One region of the Yersinia fenwicki genome, then DNA from elsewhere that is predicted to be linked to it. Evidence: predicted binding sites of a transcription regulator. Region 1 holds the regulator's gene; each other region holds the start of a gene.

Region 1 (3,627 bases):
ACATTACGCCACAGTTCTCACGCACCCATATTAACTTCCAACGTGTTCCGACGGTTGATACCTCAAATCCGTTTGCCGCCAAAGCCATTCCGTCACTGGATGAAAGTTTTGTCGTCATTCATTTCAGAGGTTTGGATCAAATCGATTTCCCCTACTTGCTCGCAATGTTGCAAGGGTCGTTTATTTCCAATATCAATACATTGGTCGTACCCGGCGGGAAGATGGGGCTGGCAATGGAGCTGATTATGGCACCGTTGGTGCAGCAATTGCTGGAAGGTAAAAAAATCGGTTAATCCTTCGTCCTTGAAGCCGCAGTAAAGCAATTGCTGGAAAGAAAAAATAATTTGACGCTATCCCAACCCAAAGTAGTTGGGGCTGCAGGTAGGCGGCAAGCGAACTCATCCCGATGAGCTTACATAAGTAAGTGATTCGGGTGAGCGAGTGCAGCTAACAACCCTGCAGCTTCAAATACGAAGGGGTTAATTACGCGATGTCACGGATTTCAAAACTATGGGTAATGGTCGCCGCTTTCCCCAACATTAAAGAAACCGAGCAATACTTCTCGGCCGAGAGTTCAACCGCGCGCTCAACGATTTTATCCGTCAGGCCTTTGCCACTGACAATAAAATGCAGGTTAATTTGCGTAAACAGGCGCGGAGCTTCTTCCCGGCGCTGGGACGTTAACGTCACTTCGCAATCGCGCACATCGTTACGCCCTTTCTGTAAGATAGAAACGACATCAATTGCACTACAGCCACCGGCCGACATTAACAACATTTCCATCGGACTTGGCGCTTTGTCTCCAGCATTCCCATCCATTAAAATTTGATGACCTGAAGCGGACTCACCTAAAAATGTTAGCCCTTCAACCCACTTTACACGTGCCTGCATAACTCTTGCTCCCGGTTAAATTTTCCGATTCAGACTACGCTTTCATTTACAAACTGGCAATGTAACCCGATGTTCATCATGCTGAAGCGATACAACACAAGACACTAGCCTCATCCTGTGCTACAAACAGAACCGAAAGTATTGTTTTTAGAATTAAATAGGGTAGCTTCTCAATACTCAGTGAAGGGTTTCTATCCGGTACGTATCTTGGCTATACCTTTCGGCAGTTGAGCAAATTAATATGCTAAGAGAAAGTGTATTTTATAAGCACGCCGTACAGGGAACTCTGAGCCCTGTTAAGTTAGGCAGCGATAACAACAGAGGATAACAGCGAATGGTTCTCGGCAAGCCACAAACAGACCCGACTCTCGAATGGTTCCTGTCTCATTGCCATATCCACAAATATCCATCGAAGAGTACGCTAATTCACCAAGGTGAAAAGGCCGAAACGCTTTACTACATCGTGAAAGGCTCCGTTGCGGTGCTTATCAAAGATGAAGAAGGTAAAGAGATGATTCTCTCCTATCTAAATCAGGGAGATTTCATCGGCGAACTTGGATTATTTGAAGAAGGCCAAGAACGTAGTGCCTGGGTCAGAGCAAAAACTGCCTGTGAAGTGGCTGAAATTTCTTACAAAAAATTCCGCCAGTTAATTCAGGTCAATCCAGATATCTTGATGCGCCTGTCTTCACAAATGGCGAATCGCTTACAGATAACATCTGAGAAAGTGGGTAACCTTGCTTTCCTTGATGTGACTGGACGCATTGCACAAACGCTGCTTAATCTGGCAAAACAACCTGATGCCATGACCCACCCAGATGGGATGCAGATAAAGATTACTCGCCAGGAAATTGGTCAAATAGTTGGCTGCTCCCGCGAAACTGTGGGGCGGATACTAAAAATGCTGGAAGATCAAAATCTGATCTCCGCACACGGTAAAACGATTGTCGTTTACGGCACTCGTTAATTCCCTATAAACCGGTGCCGCTACCTCGGCACCGGTTTTCTTCATTTATACCCGTTATACTTCAAGCTGCATGTGTGTTGGTTGCTTTCATTACTCGGCCCGTCCATGGGCCTCGCCTCTTCGAGGCCGCTGCAAACAGTGTTCAAATCGGTTCCAGATCGATTTGTCACCCCAGTCACTTACTGGTTGTTGAGCTTACAGTAAGTAGACTCTTGGGAATTTGCTCAATTGCCGCCTTCCTGCAACTCGAATTATTTAGGGTATTATTTTGTGTAATTAATAAATTTCTGGGCCTATATGAAATGGCAACGGCTTATTTATCATCCTGAAGTTAATTATGCGCTCCGCCAAACACTGGTTCTCTGCTTACCGGCGGCGTTGGGATTTGCCTTTGGTGAATTGCGGCTGGGGTTGATGTTCTCTCTGATACCGGCCTGTTGTAATATTGCTTCGCTCGATACTCCCCATCAATATTTCTTCCGGCGGCTGATTGTCGGCGGAACGCTCTTTACTTTCAGTAGTTTTCTGACTCAACAATTACTGCTGTGGGATATCCCATTGCCGGTAGTGATGCTTGGTCTCGCATTAATGTTGGGGGTAAGTGGTGCCATCAGCCAGCTCAATGGCCGGCTGCTCCCAGCCGCATTGATCGCCGCGATTTTCAGTCTCAGCATGGTAGGTCGTGCGCCTATTTGGCAAGCACCATTGATGTGTGCTGTGGGGACCCTCTGGTACGGGGTATTTACCTGGCTATGGTTTCGGTTATGTAAAGACCAACCCATCCGCGAACCACTGAGTCAGCTTTACCATCTGTTGGCCGATTATTGCGATGCTGCGTACTCTTTGCTCCGTCAGCGCCAGAAAGCGGAAAAGATGATGCAAGCCCTGCTGGATAGACAGCAAGGCATTATGGATAAAATTAACCAACTTTATCAACAGTTTAACCTGCTACACAATGCCACCCAAAAAGAGCAAAAGCGGCTACTGATTCTCTTCCAGATGGCGCTTGATTTGCAGGAACATATCACTGCGGCGATGAATCAGTCAGAAAAGGCGGAAGAACTGATAGAGCAAAGTTCGATAGAGGCCATCCTTGAGCGTAATATGCAGATTATCTCAACACAAATGCGCACCATCGCCGATAATATTCTCTATCACCACCGCGCGAAGACTCATTTCAGTGCCGGTGATGCTCTGGTCGAGCTGGAAGAAGTTGCCCAGCAACATCCAGATAATCCGGTGGCACAATTCTGCTATTACCATATCAGCCACATTATCCAGATTCTGAGTGACCAGCGCCCGCAATATGAACGCGATTTGATGTGCAACCAACTACCTCAACCATTCTGGCCCGCACTTGTCAGCTATTTATCATTTAAATCCAGTGCATTGCGTGATGCAGGCCGCATGGGCGTGACGCTGGCAGCAGGTAGTTATGTCGGTAGTCTGATCCATCTGCCTAAACCTTATTGGATTTTACTCACCATCATGCTGGTGACGCAGAACGGCTATAACGCCACTAAAATTCGGATTCACCACCGAGCTCTAGGTACTCTGATTGGGTTGTTACTTGCAGCGGCCCTACTGCATTTTCAAATGCCGGAAGGGACTACGCTGAGCATCATGTTGCTCATCACACTGGTCGCCTATCTGGTTCAACGCAAAAACTATGGCTGGTCAGTCATCTTTAGAACCATCACTACAGTGTATATCTTGCAGTTATTGACCGGAGAGGGTGCCGACTTTTTAGTTCCACGATTGCTGGATAC
Region 2 (3,627 bases), 1.1 Mb from region 1:
TTTGCACTGTTTCACTAATTCAAAACCGACTTTATCATTACCGGCCATTAAGGCACGATAGGGGAAAACCACATCAACTTCATCAGCACCATAGGCAATCGCAGCACGGGTTTCAGCCAGCGCGATGCCAATATCATCATTGCCGTGAGGGAAATTGGTGACCGTTGCAATACGGATTTCAGGTGTTCCCTGCTCACGTAATGTTTTACGCGCAATAGGAATAAAGCGAGGATAAATACAAATTGCCGCGGTATTACCGGCAGGACTTTTAGCCTGATGACACAAAGCAATAACCTTATCGTCGTCATTCAGGGTGGTTAAATCCATTAAACTCAGTGCGCGTTTGGCATAATCATTGAGATTAGCGCAGGCGGTTAAATCGGTCATAAAACTCTCCAACACTATTTCAGTCCCGGCACCTTGCCAAAGCTGAGCATTTATTTATGAGCCGCATAGTTCTAGCTCAATACGTTGGCGAGCGGACTTGGTTCCTTGAAGATAGCCCCATATGGGTAGCAATTGAGATCCATCTCACCGCACTAACTTATAGCTCTATTTGAACACGTTATCAGTACATGAGATGTGTTCAAATTCACATTAATCAATAGTAACTTGTAACGCCCCGATATTATATGTGATTAGAGTCACAAAATAACCTGATTTATGGCTTTCAGCCAGTAAACGCCCACTCGCATCAAGGATAGCTTATGGGCAGAAATACGCAGAATTATGGGCCTGAACCATAAAATCATTAGGCGTCAGCGGCGCAGACAATTTGGGTGCGGGCAGCGCGCAGGGACTGGAGCGTACACCTGACGTTATAAACCAGAGTACGTGACAAGTCCCGAGCACTACCCAATCCCAAAATGGCAAGTCAAGCTAGCCTAATTATAATGCCAGGAAGAAGCCGGCAATGGTGGCACTCATCAAGTTCGATAAGGTACCTGCCGCCACCGCTTTTAAACCAAAGCGCGCGATATCGTGGCGGCGGTTAGGGGCCATGCTACCTAATCCCCCCAACAAGATGGCGACTGAGGATAAGTTAGCAAAGCCACACAACGCGAAGGAAATAATGGCTTTAGAATGTTCAGACAGTACCTGCAAACCGGCAGCGCGCACCAGCTCTTCGGCCTGTAGATACTGACCGAAATTCATAAATGCTACGAATTCATTTACAATGATCTTCTGGCCGATAAAGGAGCCTGCCACCATCGCCTCGCTCCACGGAATACCGATCAAATACGCAATTGGCGAGAATACCCAGCCCAGAATCAATTCCATCGAAAGTTGCGGATAGTCGAACCAGCCGCCAATGCCACTCAGAATACCATTTAGCAATGCAATCAATGCAATAAAGGCCAGTAGCATCGCCCCGACATTCAGTGCCAATTGTAGACCCGACGCCGCGCCAGACGCAGCAGCATCAATGATATTAGCCGGTCGGTCATCTTCAGCAATCAGTGTGGACGCATCAACATTATCACGAGTTTTTTCGGTCTCTGGCACCATCAGCTTGGCAAACAGTAACCCACCAGGTGCGGCCATAAAGGAGGCAGCAATCAGATATTCCAACGGTACGCCCATTTGCGCATAACCCGCTAATACTGAACCGGCGACCGAAGCCAAACCACCACACATTACCGCAAATAATTCGGATTGGGTCATGGTGGCAATATAAGGGCGCACGACTAATGGGGCTTCAGTTTGTCCAACAAAAATATTGGCCGTGGCAGAAAGAGATTCAGTACGCGAAGTCCTCAACAGTTTTTGCAATCCACCGCCCAAGACTTTAATCACCAGTTGCATAACGCCGATATAATATAAAACGGCGATTAATGAGGAGAAGAATACAATGACGGGCAAGACTCGCAGGGCAAATACAAAACCACCGCCACCAAAAACTTCAAACATTTTGTCGGAAACCAAACCGCCAAACATAAATGAAATCCCGTCATTGCCGTAAGCAATCACATTCGCGACGCCTTGAGACATACCACCCAGAATACGGCGCCCTACCGGTACATATAAAACCAGCGCGCCAATACCGACCTGAATAATAAATGCCCCAACCACAGTGCGGATATTAATCGCCCTAAAATTACTTGAAAGAAGTACGGCTATTAATATCAGTACTGCCATTCCGACTAAACTCATGAGCATGCAGATAATCCTGTTAATAATTTGTATTAAAATAATATTGGTGAGGGATTATACCGACATGATGTGGCGTTCAAACAATCTCTGTCACAATTAAACACAACTAAAAGTAACTGCAAAGTCATTAACGTGACATATATCACATTAAAATAGCAAAAAAGTGGATCTTGCTAACTATTAGTATGGTTTGTATGGGGGCATTAAAACCTAAAGTGTGGGTTGACCGGCTAGAGGTAATTGAAATAAGCGCCGGCTATTGAGCAAAAGCTGAGTAGCAATATCTTGCGGTGCTTCTTGACGTAACTTACACAATGTAGTGAATACATTAGCCGCCCGCTCTGGTCGATTGGGTTGGCCTTGAAAACCGGCCAGCGGCATATCCGGCGCATCTGTCTCTAGTAATAATGCAGATAAAGGTAATGCCGCCATAACATTACGAGTTTTCTGCGCCCGCTCATAAGTGATGGTTCCACCCACCCCAATATAATAACCCAAGCGAATGAATGCCTGTGCCTGTGCTAAACTACCAGCAAAACCGTGAACCACTCCCGTACGTGGCAAAGCGGCTTTACGCAATGCTGAAGCCAGCTGATCGTGCGAACGACGCGAATGCAAAATCACCGGAAGATCATACTGTTTGGCCAATTTTAACTGGCCGTTCAAGAGTGCCAATTGTCGAGGTAACTGCGGCTCATCCATATAGAGGTCCAGACCAATCTCCCCCACCGCCACCAATTTTTCTGTTTTAATCGCCAGCGCTGAGGCCAGTGTGGCTAAATCAGCGTTTTGATGCTGCGCAATATAAAGCGGATGCATGCCCAGTGCAGCAAATAATGGCGGGTAGTTCGCAGCCAAATCGAGAATACGCGGAAAATAATCTGCACTGACGGCAGGCACAATAATTTGTCTGACATTCGCTTGCCCGGCACTCAATAAGCTGGCTGCTTCCGCACCACGAAAAGGGGGAAAGTCAAAGTGACAATGTGTATCGATAAAATACGGAATTTGCCCGCTGAACACTGCCATTACGCGGTATCACCCTTGGTTTTCGCCACATCTGGCGGCAAAATAATCTCCGCTTGTAATGGCTTATTTTTGCTCCGAGTCACTGCCGGAATAATCAACCCACTGTCTGCAACTATCATCTGAGGTGGAAGATGACGATGCGAGGCTTTTACCGTATTTGCAGGCGAAGTAATCTCTGGTGGTTGAGTGATAGCAAATGAAGAATCATCATTATCAATCAAGTCAGCCATATCATCTGGCTGATTAATATCTTGCGGCTGGATCATTCGCCGGGAAAGGGAGATCGACCTTTTTTCACTGCTGTTCTCAAACTGATCCAGCTGATCTCGTGGTAGCAACCAGTGCCCAACGGTTGCCAGAAAATAACGCCCGCAGCGACGGCCTAGATGATAGTCACGATTCAATGCAGGAATTCGGCTCCCCAAAGCATTACTGGCTAGCGGC
Region 3 (3,627 bases), 1.3 Mb from region 1:
ACACTGGCCAGTACTGGAGTGGTCGCTTGGCCGATATCCAACCCATGAAAACCAGAGATTGCCATTTCTGCTGGTACCGCCATGCCCAATTTCAAGCATTCTTGTAACACACCCACCGCCATATCATCATTGGTACAGAAAATAGCATCGACTTGCGGATACATTTGTCGTGCCAATGCCAACATCCCAGCACCAATAGAGACGGATGAAACTTTATTAGGCGTAATATGTAGTGGTGCAAACCCCACGTCCGTCATTGCCTGGCTATACCCTTGATAACGTTTACGATCTCGCACATCAGACATTGAGCCGAAATAGACAACATTTCGCTTCCCGCTTGCCAGTAACGTGGCCGTCATATCATAAGCAGCCTGATAATTATTAAAACCGACCGTAATACGGTTGAATTGGGGTTCCAAGTCCATCACTTGCGCGACCGGAAGCTCTGAAGCATTCAGATATTTGTCCGCACGTAAGGTATGTTCAGAATCAGTGAGTATCAGCCCGGAAATCTGGCAAGAAAGCAGATTAACTATTTGTTCTTCTTCACGTTCTTTATTGTAGTTATAGTTGACTACCAGTGTTTGATAGCCACTGGCAGCAGTGACCGACTCGATGCCAGCCAGTAAATCAGAGAAAATCTGGTTATTAAAGGAGGGAACCAAGATACCGATTCTCGGACTTTTTTGATTGAGGCTAGTTTCGCCTTCCGAATCAGCACTGTAATTGACTTCAGCCATTACTTGGGCAATACGTTCACCGGTTTCTGTAGCCACTTTTTCCGGCGTGCGTAAATAGCGGCTGACAGTCATTTTAGTCACACCCGCTAGTAACGCGATATCCTGTAACGTAACACGCTGGTTTTTCATGGCATCTACCTGGAACAAAAGTGTGGGAAGAATATACTCGTCATACTTCAAGCTGCATGTACGTTGGCTGCACTCAATAACCCGAATCACTTACAACACAGTCAGCTCATCGGGATCCTCTCCCTTGCCGCCTTCCTGCAACTCGAATTATTTAGAGTAAAAAGTAATTATGCACTGTTAACGAAGATAATGAAAAGCATGTTACTGATTTAAAATACAATAACACTCATGCTTCCTATTATTTAGTTATCTTATTATCAATAGGTTAAACCAACACGCTCCCTATTGATAAGTAAAGCCCATACAAATAGCCCCCATTTATCGTCACCAAGGCGATGTCGCTCACGTAAGTGGTAACAGCTTGTCGTAACATGAATTAAAGTGATCTGTATCACAGTTTGGTAAGGCGGAAAACGGTTTGATAGGTACATGTTTTCGCACTGTCATTATTCAATAATATTGATTTTATAATGTCGATTAATAAGCGCCATTTCCATCAGGAATGACTATGAAGAATTTATTTTCGTTAGAAAAACGCAAAGTATTAATTACGGGTTCCGCTCAAGGCATTGGTTTTTTATTAGCAAAAGGCCTTGCCGAATTTGGTGCAGAAATAATAATTAATGATATTACCGCAGAACGCGCAGAAAAAGCCGCCGCAGAATTACGTGAAAGCGGTTTTGTTGCTTATTCTGCAGCATTTAATGTGACTGACCATGATGCTGTGAATGATTCGATTGCGCAAATAGAAAATAATATTGGTGCAATCGATATTTTAATTAATAATGCCGGTATTCAGCGCCGTCATGCATTTACCGAATTCCCAGAAAAAGATTGGGATGATGTAATCGCGGTAAACCAGAAGTCCGTATTTTTAGTTTCACAAGCAGTTTCCCGTTATATGGTTAAACGCCAACGCGGAAAGATTATTAATATTTGCTCAATGCAAAGCGAATTAGGCCGCGACACTATCACGCCATATGCTGCCTCCAAAGGTGCAGTGAAAATGTTGACTCGTGGGATGTGTGTTGAACTGGCCCGTTACAATATTCAGGTCAATGGTATTGCCCCTGGTTATTTCAAAACAGATATGACAAAAGCACTCGTGGACGATAAAGCTTTTACCGATTGGCTGTGCAAACGCACGCCAGCCGCCCGTTGGGGGGATCCGGAAGAGTTGATTGGTGCCGCAGTGTATCTATCTTCTAAAGCATCAGACTTTGTTAATGGTCATCTGCTGTTTGTTGATGGCGGGATGTTAGTTGCAGTTTAATCTTCGTACTTGAAGCTGTGGGGGGTGTTAGCAGCGTTCTCTTGCCCGAATCACTGACCTTAGTAAGCTCACCGGGATTCGCTCATTTGCTGCCTACCCACAGCACCAACTGCTTTAGTTAGATGACTCATTAATCAGGCACCGAGGAAAGTTATGTCTGGGAAATGCATTATTATTATGGGCGTATCTGGCACGGGTAAGTCCTGCGTGGGCCAAGCGCTGGCACAGGCACTTAACGCAAAATTTATTGATGGCGATGATCTGCACCCACGCGCCAATATCCAAAAGATGGCATCAGGTCAGCCGCTCAATGATAGTGACCGCGCTCCGTGGCTTGAACGGCTAAGTGACGTGGCATATAGCCTGCAACAAAAAAATGAAGTCGGTTTTTTAGTCTGCTCGGCGCTGAAAAAACAGTATCGCGACCGTCTACGCGAGGGTAATCAGGGAATTCGCTTTCTGTGGTTGACGGGCGATTACGATTTGGTATTACGCAGAATGCAGCAACGAGCGGGGCATTTTATGCCGGAAAGTCTGTTAAAAAGCCAGTTCGCAACACTGGAAACCCCTGATTCCCGCGAGCCAGACATCATTCCAATTAATATATCACCTGACATTGCTGGTGTTGTTAAACACTGTATTGCCGCGCTGGCGCAGGAAAATAACGTCAGTCACTGTGCTTAAATCCTGGGCATGATGCATACGCAGAAATATAGGAATAGTTATGATACTTGATGAACTGAAAAGTGCGGTGAATAATCCACTTTACCCAGATGCTATTCGTCGCACACTCGCCGCTATCAGCAAGATGGATTTAGACAATTTACCCGCGGGTGAATTAGACATTGAAGACCGTGAGATTTACCTCAATCATATTATTGCCTCATCTAAGCCATTGTATGAGCAAGCACCTGAATTACATCGTTATTATATTGATATTCATATTCTGCTGGAAGGCAGTGAGGTGATTGGTGCTTCACCATCAGCTCAGGGCCAGCGCCCTACAATGGATTTTGATACCGAACGGGATTACGGGTTATTTGAAGGCATTACCACCGAAACATTATTAACTCTGGCTCCGGGTGATATCGCCCTACTGTTCCCTGGTGAGTTGCACCGCCCAATGGGAACATTAGGTGACGTTGCACCGCTGCGCAAGATAGTGGTTAAAGTGGCGAATCATCTTATCTGACTTGATGTTATTTTGGTTAATATTCGTTCAGGTTATTGGTTCGGTTGATAGATACCTGATCAGGTTTCGGTTGTGAATCGTTAGGTGATTGCCTAATTTCCCCAGCCTCAACCGAGACGGGCCACAGGGTGGCGGCCCAACAGCGAAATGATGACGTGCGCTAGCGCAGGGCTCCAAGGGGGGTTACGCGCTTGTAACCCCTTTCTAAGTTGAGGCTGGTGATCAAGCGAACACCGATCTCATGTCAACCGAACAGAATCCTCTAATCAATATCAACTGAAGGTTCTAAGGAA
Region 4 (3,627 bases), 1.2 Mb from region 1:
TGCTGTCTCGACAAATAAAAAAGCGCCGTGAGGCGCTTTTTTGTAGACAACTGTTATTAGGAAAACAACGCTACTAATAATTGCTATCAGAAGGCGTAGTTGAAGTTCACGCCATACAGCAATGCGGTACCTTTAGAGTCGAATTCATAAGTTGTGCCGCCCAGTGCTGTTGGCGTTTTTTCCGTGATGTGCACGTTCTGGCCATGCATATAGGAAATACCTACGTCAACTGATGCATCTTTGTTAAATGCGTAGGTGGTACCAGCACTTATCCAGAAACGATCTTGGTCTGGAATCGAAATAGTGCGGTTATCTGCTGGAACCGGGCTGTCATCGAAAGCAATACCGGTGCGGAAGGTCCAGTTATCATCGTAATAATAGGTAGTACCCAGTGCGATGCGGTAAGCATCGTGGAAGCCTTCTTGCTTCTCAAACAGAGTGTTACCGTTGGTTCCGGTAGCTTTCAGCTCTTTGAACTGGCTCCAACTGGTGTAGGCCATACTGTAGTGAATAGCCCATTGTGGTGCCACTTTATTGTAGCCAGACACTTCCCAGACTTCTGGTAGGTTTAGGGTTAGGGCGCCTGGAACTACTGCACCCCCCGTACCCCCAACAGCTCGCGGTAATTGGTTGCTGAAATCACCATCAAAGTCGATTTTCACTTTTGAACGATAGGTAAAGCTATAGCGGTTTTCTTTATCCACTTCGTACAAAACACCCGCATTCCAACCATAGCCCCACTTGGTTCCTTCCATTCGGGTGGCTTCAGTGCTTGCCGGTAGGCCTACACGTGGACCGGCCTCACCGAGGTGGCGCACAATTTTAGCATCGGCATAAACGGCATTAAAGCCCAGGCCAAAGCTGAAGTTTTCATTCAGACGATAAGCACCGCTTAAATTGAGGTTTGCGGTTTTCAGGTCAGTCTTACCACCGAGTAAACCTGCTGTGTAGTCATCATTAAATTCAGTGGCCAAACCATAGTTTGAAGTACCGGAAGCCCCAATTGCCCACTGTTCATTCAGTGGCATAATAAAGTGGATATTTGGGATCCACTCGGAGGGCGCGATATTTTTAGCACTGGTACTTTTGCCGCTTGGTGATGTTCCACTGATATCAACATTAGGATCGACATACACGAAACCGCCGGAGAATGAAGGGCGGTCGAACAAGGTCATTGCGGCGGGGTTGCGGCTACCAACAGAAGCATTGTCAGCAACAGCGCCTTCACCAGAGAAAGAGCGGCCCAATGCAGCTGCTGAATATTCATTCAGCTGAAAACCGGCCGCAGAAACGTTTGAAGAAATGATTGCTACTGCAGCTGCCAGAGCTGATCGGGTAAACAGGTTTTTCTGGTTCATGACCAAAACCTCATTATTTTAATTAATGTTACATACCGTAACAAGAGAATGCGGGATTGTAGGGTCCGTTATCGGTCAGACAAAGCAGACCAGTGGCTGAAGTATAGGTCTGACCAGCGAGGGTGTTGCAAGTATGTTTTTACATTTGACCGAATTTGATTGCAAAAAATAGACGCAGTTAACAAAAGCCTCACAAATTCGTAGCAATTATTACATTATTGATGATTGAACAAACAATTTTAGTGTGATTTCCGTCACTTAATAGGCCTATAAACAGTAAGTTCTAGTGCCAGATGACTGACGGTAGTAAAATAGCGTCAGAGAAAATATTTTTTGCACTATGTCTTATTTGTTTGCGCCAATTGCTATTTGCGCTATCTGATAGGCAATTTGCACCTATTTTGAAATGTCCGTTGAGGAGAATTGAAGATGTCAGATGCAACTGTTGGGTCAACAAACAATCGCTGTAGCGCGGAAGAAACTGCAGCCTGCTGCTGCATAGATGTAGGTACTATCATGGACAATACTGATTGTACTGCCTCCTATAGCTGTGTATTCGACAATCGTACAGAAGCTGAAGTTATGCTGAAAACGCTAACTGAAAAAGCGCGCGCTGTTGAATCTGAACCTTGCCTAATCGAGCATAAGCTGGAAGAAGCTGACGGTGGTGTGCGTTTAACCGTTGATTTCACTTTTGCTTGTCAGGCTGAAACCATGATTTTCCAGTTAGGCCTGCGTTAATTCACACCTTGCTGTGAGTCTATTCAGTGCAGTTGGATACCTAAAAACGCGGAGCTTTTAGCTTCGCGTTTGTTTAGGGTTGATTCGTCTTTTGAATTCATCACATTTGATTTATCACTTCCAGATAAGTTATTTGCCTGTCAGTTCTTCTCATTTCCCATTTTTAGTCCGAAAAGTTGCTCCTGCTCTCACTTTCCTGTTCTATAGGTTTACCAAATGTAAATATCTGGTTAACAATAATTGGATCAGGTCAGACCTGTTATTTGTTATGCTTTCATCAAAGCCACTTTGACTTATCAGGAGCATTTATGAGTAAGCCATTACCGCTAGTGACGCGCCAGGGCGATCGCATTGCCATAGTCAGCGGCCTGCGAACCCCCTTTGCCAAGCAGGCAACTGCTTATCATGGTGTGCCAGCTGTAGATTTAGGCAAAATTGTGGTCAGTGAATTACTAGCCAGAAGTGGCGTTGCTCCTGAATTGATTGATCAACTGGTATTCGGCCAAGTGGTACAGATGCCAGAAGCGCCAAATATTGCCCGTGAAATAGTATTGGGCACGGGCATGAGTGTGCATACCGACGCTTACAGTGTTTCGCGTGCATGTGCGACCAGCTTTCAGGCGGTGGCGAATGTGGCGGAAAGCATCATTGCTGGCTCCGTGACGGTAGCGATTGCTGGCGGTGCAGATTCCTCTTCTGTTTTGCCCATTGGTGTCAGCAAAGCACTGGCACGGACCTTGGTTGACGTCAATAAAGCCCGAACGTTATCCCAACGATTGAAATTGTTTAGCCGCTTAAAACTGCGCGATTTACTGCCGGTAGCACCTGCGGTTGCCGAGTATTCAACGGGCTTACGCATGGGGGATACAGCCGAACAAATGGCAAAAACCTATGGAATTAGTCGCCAGGATCAGGATGCGCTAGCGCTGCGTTCTCACCAAATGGCGGCACAGGCCTGGCAACAAGGGTTATTACACGATGAGGTGATGACGGCTTATATTCCACCTTTTAGTGATGCCATCACTGAAGATAATAATATCCGCAAAGATTCCACTATGGATCAATACGCCAAATTGCGCCCGGCATTTGATCGCAAACACGGTAGTGTCACGGCGGCGAACAGTACACCACTGACCGACGGTGCAGCCGCTGTCATGATGATGAGTGAATCAAAAGCGAAAGAATTGGGTCTCCAGCCGTTAGGTTATTTGCGCAGCTTTGCTTTTTCGGCCATTGATGTCTGGCAAGATATGTTACTAGGCCCCTCTTACGCTACACCATTAGCACTCGATCGCGCTGGAATCACCCTGACAGACTTAACTCTTATCGATATGCATGAAGCCTTTGCGGCACAAACTCTGGCTAATCTGAAAATGTTTGCCAGTGATAGCTTTGCACGGGAAAAACTGGGGCGTAGCCAGGCAGTTGGTGAGGTTGATATGAGTAAATTCAACGTATTAGGTGGCTCGATTGCTTATGGTCACCCATTTGCAGCGACAGGGGCGCGTATGATTACTCAAACACTGCA

The links. Region 1 encodes CRP, which controls carbon source genes, mostly activating them, when cyclic AMP is high. Its sites were predicted from a motif close to ATGTGANNNNNNTCACAT; they were not measured.
Region 2: ACF3VQ_RS17810 (NupC/NupG family nucleoside CNT transporter) is a predicted target of CRP. The motif match lies at 2,285-2,302, and genes of this name have one in related genera.
Region 3: idnO (gluconate 5-dehydrogenase) is a predicted target of CRP. The motif match lies at 1,249-1,266, and genes of this name have one in related genera.
Region 4: ACF3VQ_RS06650 (YfcZ/YiiS family protein) is a predicted target of CRP. The motif match lies at 1,601-1,618, and genes of this name have one in related genera.

What each region holds. Positions count from the first base shown of each region.
Region 1 covers NZ_CP170755.1:269,198-272,824, reverse strand. Annotated here, with positions in the region: gene ACF3VQ_RS01095 (phosphoribulokinase) at 1-293, shown strand, start outside; gene ACF3VQ_RS01090 (OsmC family protein) at 484-891, opposite strand; gene crp (cAMP-activated global transcriptional regulator CRP) at 1,226-1,858, shown strand; gene ACF3VQ_RS01080 (YccS/YhfK family putative transporter) at 2,156-3,627, shown strand, end outside.
Region 2 covers NZ_CP170755.1:3,931,186-3,934,812, forward strand. Annotated here, with positions in the region: gene deoC (deoxyribose-phosphate aldolase) at 1-387, opposite strand, end outside; gene ACF3VQ_RS17810 (NupC/NupG family nucleoside CNT transporter) at 889-2,160, opposite strand; gene ACF3VQ_RS17815 (TatD family hydrolase) at 2,365-3,183, opposite strand; gene ACF3VQ_RS17820 (patatin family protein) at 3,183-3,627, opposite strand, start outside.
Region 3 covers NZ_CP170755.1:1,528,240-1,531,866, reverse strand. Annotated here, with positions in the region: gene ACF3VQ_RS07060 (substrate-binding domain-containing protein) at 1-869, opposite strand, end outside; gene idnO (gluconate 5-dehydrogenase) at 1,378-2,142, shown strand; gene ACF3VQ_RS07050 (gluconokinase) at 2,296-2,826, shown strand; gene ACF3VQ_RS07045 (YhcH/YjgK/YiaL family protein) at 2,867-3,334, shown strand; gene ACF3VQ_RS07040 (DUF1097 domain-containing protein) at 3,597-3,627, opposite strand, start outside.
Region 4 covers NZ_CP170755.1:1,438,137-1,441,763, forward strand. Annotated here, with positions in the region: gene fadL (long-chain fatty acid transporter FadL) at 87-1,358, opposite strand; gene ACF3VQ_RS06650 (YfcZ/YiiS family protein) at 1,788-2,099, shown strand; gene fadI (acetyl-CoA C-acyltransferase FadI) at 2,408-3,627, shown strand, end outside.